4 regions of the Bacillus sp. ISL-77 genome follow, and region 4 is predicted to be linked to each of the others. Evidence: riboswitches for the same ligand, from Rfam matches in the RefSeq annotation. Region 4 holds a riboswitch; each other region holds the start of a gene.
The links. A riboswitch is a leader RNA that binds a small molecule or an ion and turns the genes downstream of it on or off. The one in region 4 is predicted to bind S-adenosylmethionine.

Region 1 (3,124 bases), on a different contig from region 4:
TATGAATAAGATCATTAATTATTGCTTCATAGACTAACACCGCATATATATTTTTCTTGGCATGTTCATAGATCGTAATTCCATTTAGTCCAACTGAAACACTAACCCCTGCATCATTATCGGACACCCCATATCCAGGTCCAATGATATAATTTTTTCCATTTACATTTGCCGGCTTATCGCGTGATTGTTTATCGATAAGATGAACGCTTTCAGGCAATACCCAAAACTCATAGGTGAATGTATTTTTCAGATTCGTTAATAAACGTCCATTTAAGCTATTCCCTAACATGACGCACCTCTTCAATTTACTTTTATGAATAACTAGTCCATTTGATCGAGCTTTTACACAATATGAATACTATTTGATTTTGACTAGACTTATCCCCAGTTTTAGGGTGTTTGGTTTGCTTTTTTTTAAGATATTAATATATCCCCTACACATAAGAGAGTAGAAATTGTTAAAACAAAAAAAGAGCTCCAAGGGGCTGTTGACAATTTGTCAACAGCCCCTTGAAAGCTCTTTTTTACGGGAACAAATGCTAGTTACATCTTTTAACCTAGAGGTAAGCTAAAGTTACTTCTTTATTCTTACTTTCTGTTTCATACTCCCCTATTATTTGAAAGTAACAAGACGCCTTCTGCTGATTAATTAACTGTTCTAATTCTTCCCTAGTCGCCTGGATAATTGCTATCTCATCAGAAGCTTGAGCTACCCATGTAATCAAAGGGTTATTATAATTCTTTGAGAGACCTTGAATTAACCATAATTCTTTTTCGTTCCCTTTTTTCTCTCCATCACATGCTGCTGTTGTTTTTGTGATATTCTTATTTGACGACCGATTTTGACAGACATAGACCAAATCTTCAATAACAGCACTTGCAGTAGGATACATCCCAGCTCCTGGTCCTTGCAAAGTAATACTACCAACAATATCAGAGTGAATATTTACAGCATTTTCTACGCCTTCAATAGAATAAAAAGGATGAGATTTCCCAACAAGGACTGGTTTAACCTCTGCGTTAATTTGACTACCTGTCTTACTAATACTTGCAATATGCTTAAACCTTAATCCCATCTTTTCTGCTGTTTCAATTAACTCTCTTGTAATCGAGGTAATGCCCGCACGCTCGACATTCTTCCAATTGGGTTGTTCTCCAAAAGCAATTCTGCTGAGAATCATTGTTTTATAAAAAGCATCAAATCCCTCCACATCGTTGGTTGGATCCACTTCAGCATACCCCTTCTCTTGCGCTAAAATGAGGGCATCAGCAAATGACTGCTTCTTCTCGCGCATTTCCGTTAGTATAAAATTCGATGTCCCATTAAGAATTCCTTGGATGTGACGAACTCGGTTAACATTTAATAACTGCCTTAAGGTTTGAATAACCGGAATACCACCCGCAACTGTTGCTTCATAACCCACCGAAACATTATAATTCTCAGCTAACTCGAGCAGTTCATTCCCGTGGTGTGCAAACATTTCTTTATTCGCTGTGATTATGTGGCAACCACTTTGTATAGCTTGTTTTAAAAAAGTAAAAGGTTGTTCTTTGTCGACGATTGCTTCGACAACAACATCAAGTTGAGGTAGATTAAGAATTTCGGCAAAATCTGTAGTTATTAAAACATCTTCCCTTATGTCTCTGGTTTTTTGTTTATTTTTTATTAGTACTGCAGCCACTTCTACTTTTCTCCCTAAAACACTAGTAAGTTCCTCAGCGTGGGATTGTATTGTTCTATAAACACCTTCCCCAACTGTACCAAAACCTAGAATTGCCACTTTAATGACAGACATGTATTCCACCCCTTAAATAATATTAGACATGACCAATTGGTTGTTTATTTTAATATCATATAAATAAGAAAAACCCTCTTCATAAGAAGAGGGTAGATTTCCTCCTCTTATCTGTCAGGTTAAAAATAACCTGCAGGAATTAGCACCTTTTCAAGAATTACCTTGATGGTTGCCGGGCTTCATCGGGCCTAGTCCCTCCGCCGCTCTGGATAAGAGTTTTATTTAATTATTTCATTAAATATCCAAGATATAAAAGAATTCTAGTTGATTCCTTTGTAATTGTCAATATTATTTGAAATTTCTTTTTTTACAATGGTAATAGGGATACCTCTTCCTTGTCCCCCAAACGGTCTATCATTTCTAACCACTCCTCCGGTTTATTTGAAAGAATGGAATAATAGGTGGTTAGAAAATCCTTTACAAGGTTTGCTGGCAGTGAGTCAAGTTCATCAGCTAATGGCATGAAACATAAATCAAGCCCTGTTACAACTTCCCCATTGTTTTCCCAGGAAGGATGAACATATGAAAAATCTATACGTTTATAGCCCAAATGGGAAAGAACTTCGCGGCGGATATATGGATCCATAACCCTTACTCCACCAAATTCGTGATCTTCCACCCGGTACGGATCATATATTTCTGCGAACATGCCGAATAGCACTTGTCCATTTTCTTTAGCTAATTGTTGTAAATCCTTTAACCGGTTTTGAGCTAAAAAACGTCCAAGGCTTAGCCCAGGTTGACTGATGATCGTAAAATCTGTCATGGCAATATTCCAATCCGGATAATAACGATATTCGGTTGCACCTAAGACTTTATCGCCATCGACTGCTACAAACACGCGAATACTCGGATCTTCTAATGGCTCTTTCCATAACTCATATGCTAGTACTTCTTCTGGGGGAAAAATTTCTCCCATTAAGTTATGAAGCCTTCTAAAATTCTGATCATCTATATTGGTAATTCTAATATATTCCATTGAGATACATGCCTCCCATTCATTTAAAAGGATTTTTCCATTCCATTAATGTTGCATAATTGTAGGATTCTTCATCCTCGAGATAGTTTTCAACAATTCCTAATGGCACACGGCTGCAGCGCAACAAGAAAGTGATGACAGGATCCTGTATATCCCCTTTAATTATCGCAGCTAAATATTGCTCAGGTGTCAAGCTATCAGCTGCTTTATAATATCCTGGCATTCTACCGCCGCCTAGTAATCGATCCAAACTTTTTTCAATCACAACATGGTACATAGCCTGCATCAACAATTTTCCTAACCCTAGTTTACGGTACTTCGGACGAACACTGATATCGACGATATA
Region 2 (3,124 bases), on a different contig from region 4:
ACTCTCCAAATCCTGGGCGAATCTTTGCATTTTCAATCGCAAACTCAGTCAGTTCATCCTTTAACCTACTTGGTAATAAGGAGAATAGTTTCCCAACTCCCTCATTGATCGAAATCTCACGTGAGAGGATTTGATCTTTGATCCGTTCCCACCCTTGAGGAGCAAACTTTTCCATCATGCTAATGATGTTATCACTTTCAGTTACCGTTCCGTCAAAATCACAAAAAATCACTGGTTTTGTCATACGGTCACCTCTGCATTACCCCATAGTTTTAGTGCCGTATGGAGCTCAGGATGCTGTTTTGCACCTTCGGCTAATAACTTTCCTTTAAGATTGGTATCAATCGCTTGACGGAACGCAAGGCCCCCTCCGCGTGCACCCTCTGGATGGCCATGGACCCCTCCGCCTGCATTAATGACAGAATCATTACCGAAGTCACGAATTAATAAAGGAACCAAGCCTGGATGAATTCCCGCTGATGGAACTGGGAATGACTTTTTAAAGGCATCTTCTACGGTTAACTCACTTGCAATCGACAGTGCTTTCGTCTTCTCTAACGCCAGGGTTCCATATGGGGATGGGAACAACGATAAATCAGCACCAGCATAACGAAGCAACTTTCCAAGCAATAATGAATGGGATAATCCATAAACTGGAGATGATGTAAAAGCACCACTAACTGCAGGATGTGCCATAAGCGGTAAGGCAATTTCATCGTCTTCTCTTAATTCCTGCAGGACGTCTATGCCATAGGAAAACACATTAAACAGTAAGAGGTCCGCTCCAAGCTCTGCAGCCTTCCTTGCTTTTTCCTTCAGCTGCGATGTTCTACCCGTTAGGTTAACTGCATACAAAGTTCGATGTCCTGTTTGGTCAAATACTTCTTGCAATGCCTTTTTTCCTTCGACAATTCTTTTTTCAAATGGTGTCAGCTCATTTTCAAAAAGGATTTCATCATCCTTCACAAAATCTACACCACCAAGGGCTTGTTGCTTTAATTGCTCAACTAAAAATGCGAGATCTTTACCGAGCACTCCTTTAAAGATACTCATTAAAAGCGGTCTATTATAAACGTTTAATTTCTTCCGAAGACCTTCAATTCCAAACCTTGGGCCAGGGAACTGACTCTTTAATCCATCATCAAACTGCAAATCTAGTAATTTTATTTTTCCATCTAATGAAAGCTTACCGAAAACGGTTGTTAAAATAGCAGGCAGGTCATTAGAAAAATTAATCGCTGGATAGGCTATGCGGATTAAAGATTGGTCACCTTTTTCTGCAGGTATCGTTTCAACTGATACCACACTGCCTTTATGCTTGCGTAATTGGCTTTGCTCTAGTTCAGGCAAGTTCGTCCATGAACCTACAGTTAATCCAAGTGCAATCTCTTCAGCCTTTTTGGTTGGTTTTTTTTCATCATGCAGTAAATATGTAGCAATTATTTTAGACATTCAAAAACACGTCCTTTCAAAAAACATAAAAACCTCTTCAACAAAGAAGAGGTTAGCCGCAAACTAACATCTTCTCATCTATCAGCTTGTTGCTGCAAGAATTAGCACCGTGCCTAAAACTGGTTTAAGTCGGTTGCCGGGCTTCATCGGGCTTTTCCCTCCGCCTGCTCTTGATAAGAAAACGATTCGTATTTTATAAAGTTTTTAATGTTGTTTAACTTTAATTTGCATTATCTCAAGAAAAATATAAAATGTCAATCGATTTAACAGAATATTTCCAAACGACTAATTCTTTCAACAGCTTCGGCTAATCGTTGTTCTGATGTTAATAACCCAACACGGACATATCCTTCTCCAAATTCTCCAAAGCCAATTCCCGGTGCAACCATGATATGTGCTTGTTCGAGTAAAATGTTAGCAAATTCCTCAGATGTTTTGCCCTCAGGAACTTTGAGCCACGCGAAAAAGGAACCCTTTGGCGCGGTGACCTTCCATCCCAATGAACGAAGCCCATCAATCAATACATTACGTCTTCGCTCATAAAGATCGTTTAGTTCCCGTACACAATCCTGAGGGCCCATTAAAGCCTCAGCCGCTGCCTCTTGTACAGCTCCAAATAAACTAACATAAAGATGGTCCTGTAAAAGTTCAATGCTAGAAATCACACTCTCATTCCCAACAGCAAAACCAACACGCCAGCCTGCCATATTAAAGGTTTTTGATAAAGTATATATCTCTATCCCAACCTCTTTAGCCCCTTCAACCTGCATAAAACTTATTGGTTTTTCACCATCGAAACCAATAGCACCATAGGCAAAATCATGAACAACACAAATATCATGATCTCTAGCTAGCTTAATAGTCTCATTAAATAATTCATGAGTAGCTGTAGCTCCTGTTGGATTATTAGGATAATTGAGGAACATTAACTTTGCTTTTGATAAAACAGACTTATCCAGTTCGCAATAATCCGGTAGAAAGTTATTTTCCTCTCGTAACGGCATCGTAACCATTTCAGCTTTTGCAAGAGCAACCCCAGACCAATAATCCGGGTAACCGGGGTCAGGTACAAGGATGGTATCCCCCGGATTTAATATGCATTGAGGAATTTCGACAAGTCCTGCTTTACCCCCAAACAAAATCGCCACTTCTTTATCCGGATCAATGGTCACTCCATATTCTCTTAAATAAAAATCAGCGGCAGCCTGTTTTAAATAACGATGTCCCTGAAAAGGAGAATATTTATGATTTAATGGATTCGCTGCTGCATCTTGAAGTTTTTTAACAATATGAGAAGGCGTTGGCTGATCAGGGTTGCCTTGCCCTAAATTAATCACATCAAACCCTTGTGAAATATATTCCCCTACTTTTTTAACAAGTGAAGCAAAAAATTGCTTCGGAAGACTAGTTAATAATTCTGATGGAGGAAATTGCTTCATTGTTCTCACCTGCTTAATTTTTTATAAGAATCATTGTGAAATTCTAGTCACAAATGATATAACTTTTATAACGGCTTGTAAAGAAAAAATTCCGAAATTTCAAACGAGGTGAAGATTCGTGAAATTAAAAATTTCATGTCTGCAAATGGATATCGTCTTCGGTGATCCCAATAAAAACTACCAAACTGCCGAAAGACTCATTGAAAATGCACTGACTGAACAACCCGATATCA
Region 3 (3,124 bases), on a different contig from region 4:
ATCCTCAACATTCTCGATACCGATTGAAAGGCGAATCAAATCCTCTGTTACACCTGCAGCATTCAGGCCATCAGCATCTAATTGCTGATGGGTGGTGCTTGCTGGGTGAATAATTAAACTTTTTGCATCGCCAACGTTTGCAACATGCGCCCATAGAGTACTCGAATCGATTAATTTGGCTCCTGCTTCTTTACCGCCTTTAATCCCGAAAACAACCATGGAACCTGCACCTTTTGGCAAGTACTTTTTGGCTAATTCATAATCTGGGTGGGATGGGTGTCCTGGATAAGATACCCATTCCACAGCAGGGTGATTGGTTAGATATTCCACCACTTCTTTTGTATTAGCCACATGCTCCTTCATTCGAACATGCAGTGTTTCAAGACCAAGGATAAACTGGAAGGAATTTTGCGGACTTAACGCCGGTCCTAAGTCACGCAGCAATTGGACACGTGCTTTGATAATATAAGCGACAGCACCTAGGGCTTCGGCATAAACCAGGTCATGGTAGCTGGCATCTGGGGTTGTAAAACCAGGGAATCGCGGCGAATTCCAATCGAACTTCCCACCATCGACAATAACTCCACCTGTAGTTGTTCCATTTCCTAAGAGCCATTTGGTGGCTGAATGAATCACAATATCGGCACCATATTCAATTGGCCGGCACAGATATGGAGTGGCAAAGGTGTTATCAATAATTAATGGAACACCTGCTGCATGGGCAATATCGGCGACTTTTTCAATATCAAGTACACGAAGGCTTGGGTTACCAATCGTTTCAGCAAAAACAGCCTTTGTTTTGTCGGTAATAGCCGCACGGAAGTTTTCCGGATTTTCAGGGTCAACAAATTTCACTTTAATCCCGTATTTTGGAAGCGTCACTGCAAAAAGATTATATGTTCCGCCATAGAGATTTGATGCCGATACGATTTCATCGCCAGCTTCAGCAATATTTAAAATGGCGAGGGTAATCGCTGCCATACCGCTAGCAACTGCTAGGGCACCAACGCCGCCTTCCAATAATGCTAATCTTTCTTCAAAAACGGTAGTAGTAGGGTTGTGAATGCGTGTGTATATGTACCCAGGTTCCGCTAAGCTAAATAGGTTTGCCGCATGCTCTGTATTCTTAAATTGATAGGCGTTGTTTTGATAAATCGGAACGGCACGAGCCCCCGTTACCGGATCCGGAGACAATCCACCATGAACACTCAATGTTTCAAAACGATACTTTTTTTGATTTTCACCCATACTACTTCCTCCTTTTTTGCAATTCAACAAACAAAACCCCCGCTTCAAAGAAGAGGGGGTCTCTCTCCTCATCTCTCAGAGCATCGCTGCTCTGCTGGATTTAGCACCGTGTGATTGTGTTATAAACCGGTTGCTGGGCTTCAAAGGGCCAGTCCCTCCGCCACTCTCGATAAGAATGTTTATTGAATTGTCTTTATTATTTGATTATTTACCTAAAATTTTACAGTAAGTTTAATTCCGAGTCAATAGCTCTGATTAGAAATTTGTTATTTTTGGAAAATTTTCCTGTGCCTTTGTCAAATAGAAGACAGATTCTAGTAATAATGTGGTACGAATTGGAGCGGAAATACGTAATTGGCCGTTTCGTTCAAGGACTCTTAACCGTTCCTTTCCTTCTAGCAGCTCCTTTATTGCGTTCAGGTCACCACGGATTTCGGATATCGTTTGAGATTCTTCGCTATCATGAAGTATGAAAATTTCTCCATTCTTTATGATAATCTGAATGGTTTTTTGTTCACAAACCAAATTCACTCGTAAATCGATATGTTCTAGTAACGGCAGAACATGCCTTTGCTGTTTGATTGCTAATTGAAAGGTTTTCAGCATCTCTATCATAATCCACCACTCCGGTCTGCTCTCTTATATTAAATATACAGGAACGGGGCGTGAATTCCTCTTTAAAGTGGTCGACAATTATCAACCTTTTGGAGGGGATTTACGGAGATTTCCTGAGAAATATGTCGGATGGAGAGAATTTTTTGAAAAGTGTTGAAAATTATTCAAACATTACTGCTGATTAAAGGGCAGCATTTTGTAAAATGAAGTTAGATTCGAAATCGAAAGGATGTGGATTATGAGTTTTAAAGACCGTATTGAATCAGATGAAATTAAAATTTTAAGATTTCTAAACTCGCGAATGAAATTAGCTGAAAAGGATAAAATTCGCTTTCGTAACCTTGTGAAAGGATTTGAAGGTGAAGTTATGTTTGACTCATTGACAGAGAAGCTTCAGTGTCCAAGTTATATTCTAAACGACCTGTTACTGGAAACTAATAATGGTAAATTCCAACTTGATACAGTGATGATTATTCAAGACCCACTCTATCTTTTTGAAGTAAAAAATTATGAAGGTGATTTTTACTTTGAAGGTGACCGATTCTATGCTCTACCCAAAAAGGAATACAAAAATCCCCTGCACCAACTACAACGAAGTGAATCCCTACTCCGCCAGCTGTTAGAAAGCCTTGGGTATCGAATCCCTATTGAGGCTTATGTAGTTTTTATCAACCCCCATTTTACCTGTTATAAAGCCCCACTTAATGAACCCATTATCTATCCAAATCAGCTCCCTCGCTTTATGCACAATTTAAATAGGAGACCGTCAACATTAAATGGTATGCACAAAAGGCTAGCTGACCAACTGGTTTCGATGCATCAAATTGAATTACCTTATGATAGGTTACCTCCATATGACTACGGCAAATTAAAAAAAGGTAACATTTGTCGGGTCTGCCTCTCATTGAAGACTACTGTTGTAAATAATAAACTTGTGTGTGAGGATTGCGGTTGTCACGAAGTGATTGATCATGCCGTTTTACGTGTTGTGGAGGAAATTAAGCTGCTTTTTCCTGATATAAAAATTACAACAAATCTAGTTCATGAATGGTGTAGCGTGATTGACTGTAAAAAAAGAATAACAAGGATACTGAGGAGTAACCTTACTTCTGTAGGGGTTGGGCAATGGACTTATTATCAGTGATTTTGTAAGTATATAGAAATTTCCATGGTTTCTCGTCGGGTTTCCGGAAGAGAGACCCTATTGCGGGCACTTCCCTTGGCTTTTCCACAGGATTTTTCCGTAAGATACTCTATTGAG
Region 4 (3,124 bases):
GTAAGCAAACACTCTCTTCATCTATTGAAAAAGAGAGTGTCTAGTTATATGCTGACTATTCTTTATAATGCTTCTTTAACGTCTTTATCCACTCTTCCTCAAATGCAGTCGATTGACCCCAGCCTGGGATAATTTTTGCCAGATTAACCATGTTTACAGGCTCTTTTGCTTTGAGAAGATTTTCTTGTGAAACAAGTGAAGCATCTAAATCAAAGGTCTGTGGTGTTTCTTCACCTGCAAGCTTTTTCGCGAGTATTCTCATATCAACAGCGCCGATAAGTTTCGGATCGACAGCTGCTGTGTATTTCCAAGCGCTGCCTTTTCTTTGAATTTCTTGCAGATCCGCATTGGAAACATCGATTCCATAAATCTTCACTTCTTCACGTCCCGCTTCTTTCAAAGCTCGTGCTGCACCGATTGCAAATGCATCCCAAGTAGCAAATATGGCATCCAGTTTGCCTTTTGGATATTTATTTAACATGGCTGCAACTGCGTTTTGTGTTTGTACACTTGTATCTGCCGCAGCCACACCAAAGCGTTCCACTTCTTTAATTTCAGGATTTTTTGAAAGGACTTCTTGATAAACCTTATTACGTCTAACCATTGCAGGGAAACCGTCGACCCATAGGTAGGCAATATTTGCTTTACCCTTTGTATTCTTTACGAGTTGATCAAGGGCTAAAGTTGCTAAGGCTTCATCATCCTGTGAAGTAAGCGTTACTCCATCAAGCTTCGCAATATTTGGATTGGAGTCAAATGTAACTACACTTTTTCCTTTTTCAACTATCTTTTTTACATCATTAACAGTCGCATCATCGTCACCATGAGAAATGATAAATCCATCATAATCCTGGTCTAATGCCTGATTAATAGCATCATGGAACTTAGCTGTGTCACCATTTGCGGTAAACACGTCCACTTGAAAACCTAGGGCTTCTCCCTCTTCTTTTGCACCTGCTAAGAATTGGGCAGTATGATCATCACCGCCAATTTTACGGATAACCTTGATTTTTAACGGATCACCACTTGTAAACTTTTCAGATACACCTTCAAGTGAAACCTTTTTATGAGCGCTTTCTTGTTTTTTTTCTCCCTCAGAAGCACAGCCTGTGAGTAAGAGTGTTGCTGCTAATGCTGATACGAGTGTACATTTAAAGATATTTCTTTTCATGATTAAAGCTCCCCCTTTTAGATTCTTATCAATACTCCATTACTCCGATTGGAAAGGTTTGTTTTTATATAAAAATAAAAAACCCCTCCAGAAAAGAGAGGTTTCATCACAAATTAAGGGACTACTCCTCTCTTATCTTTCAAAACAATAAATTGTTTTGCAGGATTTAGCACCAATTCCAAACGGAACGGTTGCTGGGCGTCATCGGGCCAGTCCCTCTGCCACTCTTGATAAGAGAACGTATTATTCATTTAAAGTAATAAATTAGATTTTAGTCTCCTATTAACAAGTTGTCAATAGTGTTTTGAATATTTCTAATATAGTTATTATTCCCAATCTGTCAAGCCCTTTGAATATAAGTAATTGTATTTCCCAATTTTATATAAAGGGGATATCTCTTTAAAATTGTCAGAAATTTCGGTATGATAATATTTAGAGAACCGAAATACACTCTAGAAAGAAGTGTTATTTATAGTGATTCAACAGGAACGAGCAAAACGTAATTTAATCATCATGTGGTTTGCGAATTTCTTTGTCGCCGGAAGTATGACGATGGTTATGCCGTTCATCTCGTTGTACATTGAGACATTTGGAGATTTCTCGGAAAAATATGTCCAACATTGGTCAGGGTTCACGTTTGGGATTACGTTTGTTTCTGCCTTCCTCTTTTCCCCGATTTGGGGTAAAATTGGCGACCGCTATGGAAGAAAAAAAATCCTCATCATTTCCGGATTAGGGATGGGCATATCCATTTTTCTCATGAGCTTTGTCCATTCCGTTTGGCAGTTATTACTCCTCAGGTTTTTTATGGGATTCTTTTCAGGTTTTATCCCGATGTCACAAGCCTTTATCTCTACGCAAACGCCAAAGGAGATTGCGGGACGCGTACTTGGAACATTGCAAACAGGCAGTATTACAGGTTCTTTATTAGGACCTATGTTAGGTGGAATACTTGCAGATTCGCTTGGCTACTCCACTACCTTTAAGTGGACATCGATTTCCATTTTCATCTCTGCTCTTCTCGTCATCACCACAAAGGAATTTATGATTGAAGCGATAAAAGGAACTAAAGCCCACTATTCAAGCCGAGAAGTGGCTAAACATATTATCCGCAATCCGGTACTATTAACTGTTTTACTCATCTCTGCCCTTGTCCAGATCGCCCATTTCAGCATCCAGCCAATTTTGTCTCTATTCGTTAGCGACTTGCATGGACCAACCAATGTTGCCTTTTATTCCGGGATTGCCTTTTCTGCAGCTGGACTTGGAAATTTACTGATGTCACGAAATTGGGGGAAAATTGCTGATAAGTACGGCTATTTTAAAATTCTTATTATTCTTCTTTTCTTAGCAGGAATTGTCTACCTGCCAGGTGCAGCTGTTTCGAACTTTTGGCAGCTGGTTATCATCCGTATTGCTCTGGGTGTCACGATTGGCGGGATAATTCCTGTTCGGGTGGCATACATTCGTCAGGAAGCACCGATTACAATGCAAGGCGAAGTTCTTGGCTACAATACGAGTTTAAGGTTTCTTGGAAATATTATCGGTCCAATGTTGGGCGGATTTATATCTGGTTACTTTGGATTCTCTGCTGTGTTTATCTGCACCAGTGCGTTATTGATACTAAGTGGGATCATATTGTATGTTTCCATGCAACGCCATCCAAAACTGGTGAAACATACGGTTTAAAATCCTAACGATCTGCAAAGCAAAAGGCCCTTCTGTTGGACCTTTTGTTTTGTTTATATTTTTATTTGATTATGTTGTTTGATGAAGTCTAAATCTTGATAATAGCTATTTTTCACTAAAATATTTGGACCAAGACATTTGACCTCAGGGCAATGACAACTTAATTCCTTTGCAATGGATGAATTCTGCCAGGTTTCATAAGCATTTAAAAGATTTGTAGTTTGAATGTTTCCTAGTGGCGGTGTATCGCCGAAGTCAGTCACA

Region 1: linked by a shared signal. The riboswitch ahead of J7E77_RS22110 (homoserine dehydrogenase) and the one ahead of J7E77_RS14510 (sugar ABC transporter substrate-binding protein) in region 4 are both predicted to bind S-adenosylmethionine.
Region 2: linked by a shared signal. The riboswitch ahead of mtnW (2,3-diketo-5-methylthiopentyl-1-phosphate enolase) and the one ahead of J7E77_RS14510 (sugar ABC transporter substrate-binding protein) in region 4 are both predicted to bind S-adenosylmethionine.
Region 3: linked by a shared signal. The riboswitch ahead of J7E77_RS15935 (O-acetylhomoserine aminocarboxypropyltransferase/cysteine synthase family protein) and the one ahead of J7E77_RS14510 (sugar ABC transporter substrate-binding protein) in region 4 are both predicted to bind S-adenosylmethionine.

What each region holds. Positions count from the first base shown of each region.
Region 1 covers NZ_JAGGQY010000053.1:26,950-30,073, forward strand. Annotated here, with positions in the region: gene J7E77_RS22105 (glycosyltransferase) at 1-292, opposite strand, end outside; gene J7E77_RS22110 (homoserine dehydrogenase) at 561-1,799, opposite strand; SAM riboswitch class I at 1,904-2,015, opposite strand; gene J7E77_RS22115 (GNAT family N-acetyltransferase) at 2,107-2,778, opposite strand; gene J7E77_RS22120 (GNAT family N-acetyltransferase) at 2,798-3,124, opposite strand, start outside.
Region 2 covers NZ_JAGGQY010000032.1:49,798-52,921, forward strand. Annotated here, with positions in the region: gene J7E77_RS12400 (2-hydroxy-3-keto-5-methylthiopentenyl-1-phosphate phosphatase) at 1-244, opposite strand, end outside; gene mtnW (2,3-diketo-5-methylthiopentyl-1-phosphate enolase) at 241-1,452, opposite strand; SAM riboswitch class I at 1,524-1,632, opposite strand; gene J7E77_RS12410 (pyridoxal phosphate-dependent aminotransferase) at 1,716-2,891, opposite strand; gene J7E77_RS12415 (carbon-nitrogen family hydrolase) at 3,010-3,124, shown strand, end outside.
Region 3 covers NZ_JAGGQY010000037.1:202,482-205,605, reverse strand. Annotated here, with positions in the region: gene J7E77_RS15935 (O-acetylhomoserine aminocarboxypropyltransferase/cysteine synthase family protein) at 1-1,248, opposite strand, end outside; SAM riboswitch class I at 1,314-1,424, opposite strand; gene J7E77_RS15930 (SCP2 sterol-binding domain-containing protein) at 1,504-1,863, opposite strand; gene J7E77_RS15925 (nuclease-related domain-containing protein) at 2,102-3,007, shown strand.
Region 4 covers NZ_JAGGQY010000036.1:152,342-155,465, reverse strand. Annotated here, with positions in the region: gene J7E77_RS14510 (sugar ABC transporter substrate-binding protein) at 56-1,171, opposite strand; SAM riboswitch class I at 1,301-1,408, opposite strand; gene J7E77_RS14505 (MFS transporter) at 1,685-2,860, shown strand; gene yfkAB (radical SAM/CxCxxxxC motif protein YfkAB) at 2,914-3,124, opposite strand, start outside.